2 regions of the Halobacillus trueperi genome follow, and region 2 is predicted to be linked to the other one. Evidence: predicted binding sites of a transcription regulator. Region 2 holds the regulator's gene; the other holds the start of a gene.
What was found. The regulator CtsR, encoded in region 2, represses protease genes until heat stress. The targets are predictions, from matches to a motif close to ATGGTCAATAAAGGTCAAACA.
Positions count from the first base shown of each region.

Region 1: clpP (ATP-dependent Clp endopeptidase proteolytic subunit ClpP) is a predicted target of CtsR. The motif match lies at 1,439-1,459, and genes of this name have one in related genera.

Region 1 is NZ_QUAE01000003.1:93,786-96,250, forward strand. Features, by position in the region: gene DYE48_RS05325 (hypothetical protein) at 5-229, opposite strand; tRNA gene DYE48_RS05330 (tRNA-Arg) at 491-566, opposite strand; gene clpP (ATP-dependent Clp endopeptidase proteolytic subunit ClpP) at 1,517-2,104, shown strand; gene DYE48_RS05345 (HPr family phosphocarrier protein) at 2,205-2,459, opposite strand.
Region 2 is NZ_QUAE01000020.1:347-2,811, forward strand. Features, by position in the region: gene DYE48_RS17030 (MgtC/SapB family protein) at 66-758, shown strand; gene DYE48_RS17035 (CtsR family transcriptional regulator) at 925-1,389, shown strand; gene mcsA (protein-arginine kinase activator protein McsA) at 1,410-1,958, shown strand; gene mcsB (protein-arginine kinase McsB) at 1,958-2,465, shown strand, end outside.

The DNA of each region.
Region 1 (2,465 bases), on a different contig from region 2:
TGCTTCAGGAAGCATGTCCTTTTTTATCATAAAAACCATTATCGATTTTCAACTTACGTTTATCCAAGAAATGAGCTAACTCTTCGCCTACATAGTTTTCAGGTGTTCGTTTCAATGACTCATAGTTGAAGGATAACTTTTGCTGCTCCTGCATGTCGAACACATGAATCCGCCTGTCTTCAGAAACTTCTTCAGTCGACAACATTTTGTAACGGATTAGTTTTGTCATATATACCCCTCTTCTAAATAAAGCGAAAAGTCTGACTTTATTTATTCAATAATAACATAGAAAAAGGCCGAAATAAATACATTACGATACTATAAACCAAATAAGTGTTCGTATAATTCTTGTGATATTTCTGTCTAATCCATATTTAAATAACACTGATGTAACCGCAAAGGATTCTACAAGTATTAATATATTAATATAATGATATTCCTGTAAAAAATAGGACCTCCCTTACATTTAAGGAAGGTCCTTCTAGTTTAGCGCGCCCGAGAGGATTCGAACCCCCGACTGACGTAGAACCGGAATCTACCGCTCTATCCAACTGAGCTACGGGCGCAAAAGCGACATGCATTTAATATTATAAGGAGAATCGCCCAAAAACGCAACCCATTTTTATAGTCTTCCACAAAAGCTCCCGATTGTGGAAGACTCGATTTCGAGTCTATTGTTGAGTGGATGGGGGCTGCGGGGAATGGCTCGCTTTCCGCGGGAGCGCGGTGAGCCTCCTCAAGCTTCGCTCTGCGGGGTCTCACCATGCACTTTTTTCCTCTTAGTTATCCGGTTCCGGCGCCTAGCGGCTAGTGAGACTTCCCTCGCTTCTGTACGATAAGTCAACATCGAATCACTCCGTTCTTCGTGTTTCCTTTATCTCCGCCTCCCCTCCGCCCTTTTACCATATAAGTGTCTCGAAAGCACTTCCGGAATAAGATGATTTTACTCACAAGGAAAGTGGAGCAATATGAATTTCCATAACCGCTATTCTGGATAAAAGGTTGCTATAGAGCGCTTTATTACTATAGATCAGGAATTGTGTAAGACACTCATCCTCAGCAAAGGGGTTCGTTTCACGCATACATCGAATGGGGTGGTTGGGAAGCTGCGAGACTCCCGTGGGAGAAGGAGATAGGCGAGATCCCGCAGGACGCAGTCCGAGGAAGCTCGGCGCTCCCCCACAGGAAAGCGAGTAGCTTCCCAACCGCCCCTAACGCTCAACACGGCAAACGAACCCTGAAACATCTCGAAATCGAGTCTTACACAATCCTGCCATATAGCTTAATTATAGGTTCAGACGTTTATATAGGTAAATTTAGGGTATGATGGTAGAAGGAATTGGAACACATCATATAGAACGAATAAGAATAGCCGTTTTTCATACTTAAAAGGCGTAACCACCCTTGATGAAATAAAGAATAAAAGGTCGATTGTTTTTGTTTGACCTTTATTGACCTTATAGGTATGATGAATGTATTCCATCATTATTAATTTGATGTTAAGGAGGAATTTCAAATGAATTTAGTCCCTACAGTTATTGAACAAACAAACCGCGGAGAACGTGCCTATGATATTTATTCCCGCTTACTTAAAGACCGTATCATCATGCTGGGAAGCCCGATTGATGATAACATCTCAAACTCTGTTGTTGCGCAGTTGCTCTTCCTTGCGGCTGACGATCCAGAAAAAGATATTTCCCTATACATCAACTCTCCTGGTGGATCGATCACAGCAGGTATGGCGATTTATGATACGATGCAGTTCATCAAACCGAACGTATCCACGATCTGCACAGGTATGGCTGCATCTATGGGTGCCTTCTTGCTGAACGCTGGTGAACCTGGTAAACGTTATGCACTACCTAACAGTGAAGTCATGATTCACCAACCGCTTGGAGGAACACAAGGCCAGGCTTCAGATATCGAAATTCACGCAAAGCGTATTATTAAAATGCGTGAGAAGCTGAATAAGATTCTTGCTGAGCGTACTGGACAGCCGATGGAAGTCATCGAACGCGACACGGATCGTGATAACTTCATGTCTGCCCATGAAGCTGTTGACTACGGCTTGATCGATAAAGTCATGGAGAAAAACGAACAATAAGAAAAACACAAAATCCGCTGTGATGACACAGCGGATTTTTTTGTACTGTATGAAACCGTTCCCTTATTGGAGAACGTTCATTTTTTCACATAAACAATGATTACTCATTCTTCACGAAGTCAGTAAGCACCTGAACAGCTTCTTCCTCATCAGAACCGTCTGCAATTAACTTAATGTCTTCATCGGTTCCGACAGCAAGACTCATTAACCCCATAATACTTTTGGCATTCACACGTTTCTCACCTTTTTCGATAAAAACATCAGCGGTGAACTTGTTCGCTTCTTGTACGAATTGTGCTGCTGGTCTTGCCTGTAAACCTGTCTCAAGCTCAATCGTTATCGTCCTCTCAATCACCTGTCA
Region 2 (2,465 bases):
TCCTTCTTCTGGTTTTTTTCTATATCTACTTCCTTAAACATAGATATAAAGAAAGGAGGGATAGCTTGAACTGGTCATATTTCTTTCATGATGACATTCTTTTGTTTGTATTCCGGTTATTTTTTGCACTCATTCTTTCAGGGGTGATTGGATTTGAAAGGGAAGTCAAGAATCATTCGGCTGGCTTCCGTACCCATATTCTTGTGGGGGTCGGGGCTTGTATGATGATGCTTCTTTCTTTATATGGATTTGAAACGTTCATTGATCAATATGAACAAGTCCGTTTCGACCCGGCTCGTATCCCTTCCTATGTAATTAGTGGCATTGGATTTTTAGGGGCGGGGACAATTATCGTCAACGGAATGACCATTAGAGGATTAACTACAGCAGCATCCATTTGGACGGTGGCTGGCATTGGTCTCGTCGTTGGTGCAGGGATGTATGATGTGGCGACGGTCACAACAATCTTCGTGCTTATGAGTTTAGTCTTCCTAAATAAGATAGAGAAAGAAAAGTTTAACGGGAATCGAAAAAACATTTATCAAGTAACCGTTGGTAAGGATGCCCCGGTTAATAAAGTGTTAACTGAATTCGAACAAATGAAGCTGGATGTCAGGAAAATAGATATTGTTGCCTTGGATCAAGACCAAAAAAAGGTTGTTGTTGAACTGAATAAAGGACAAAAGTATGATCGAGCCCTTCTTTTAGAACGTCTGTCTTTGATGGATGGTGTAGAAGAATGTGGACATCGGTATTAAAGGGCTGCACAGTTGAATCTGTGCAGTCTTTTTGTTTTATTTCATGATGAAAAGGGGAAACATAGAAGATGTAATTCTTCTAAACAAACAAGTTGCATGACAAAAGAAAATGAGTATAATAAAATTAAAGTCAAAGATAGTCAAAGTCAAAAGAGGGGGAGGGAGCATGCGGAATATCTCTGATGTTATTGAAGAATATCTCAAGGAGATCTTAGATGAAAATCGGCACCAGGCGATTGAAATCAAGCGTAGTGAACTTGCCGAGAAATTTGATTGTGTACCTTCTCAGATCAATTATGTGATTAAGACACGTTTTACAGTGGAAAAAGGATATATAGTGGAAAGTAAAAGAGGAGGCGGCGGGTATATTCGTATCAGCCGAATCCAACACCGTAAAGGGTCAGAGATGATTGAAGAGGTGATGGAGCTCATCAATCCCCATGTTTCTCAATCGAAAGCCATTGATGTTCTTGAAAGGCTGGTAGACTATGAGATCATCACTGATCGGGAAAGCAAACTGATGGCAAGTGTCATCGATCGCGACGTCCTAGCTTTTTCTTTACCTCTTCGTGATGAAGTTCGCGCGCGAATCATGACAGCCATGCTATTCACCCTTAAATACAAATGTTGAGTGAGAAGGGAGAGATTCAGATGGAGTGTCAGAAATGTCATCAGCGTCCTGCAACCGTCCATTTGACGCAGGTGATTAATGGTCAAAAATCAGAAGTCCATGTATGTGAAAAATGTGCGAAGGAAAATGGGTACATGAATTACGGGGAAGAGAACTTCACCTTGAATGATCTCCTTTCAGGTCTGTTCCATTCCGAGGGACCTTCTCCTTTAAAAGGGCAGAGCGCTCACTCTTATACTCAAAAGCCGAAACTGAAATGTCCCAACTGTGGGCTCAGCTATGAGGAGTTTGCAAGGATAGGGAAGTTTGGTTGTGCGGACTGCTATAAAACGTTCGATGAGCGCCTGAATCCCATCCTGCGCCGTGTTCACAGTGGGAATACCAGACATGATGGCAAGATTCCGAAACGTGAAGGTGGCAACTTGCACCTGAAAAAAGAGATGGAAGAATATAAAACTAATCTTCGACAATTAATTGAGCAGGAAGAATTCGAAGAGGCAGCGAAAGTTAGAGATAAGATAAGATCACTAGAAAGTCAACTGCATCATAGGGAGGATGGTGATGAGTAATGTCTTTACAGCAATTCATGAATGAAGCAATTAGTCCATGGATGAAGCAAGAAGGTCCGGACAGCGATATTGTACTCAGCAGCCGTATACGACTTGCTCGTAATTTCTCACAACATCCTTTTCCTATCATTGCTTCCGAAGAGACTTTGAACAAAGTATTGGAATTCTTCCAACAAGAGTTCCAAAAGAAGTCCTTCAGAGATTATAAAGATTTTGAGCTGGTCCAGATGAAAGATTTACAGCCAATTGAAAAGAGAGTGTTGGTAGAAAAACATTTGATCAGTCCACACTTGGCTGAAAAAGCGGAGAAGTCGGCTTCTCTCATTTCACAAAATGAGCAAGTATCAATCATGATTAATGAAGAGGATCATATTCGCATACAGTTATATTTCCCTGGTTTTCAGTTGGATCAGGCACTAGAACAAGCCAGTCAATTGGATGATTGGCTCGAAGAAAAAGTGGATTATGCTTTTGATGAGAAGCGTGGTTATTTGACCGCCTGTCCGA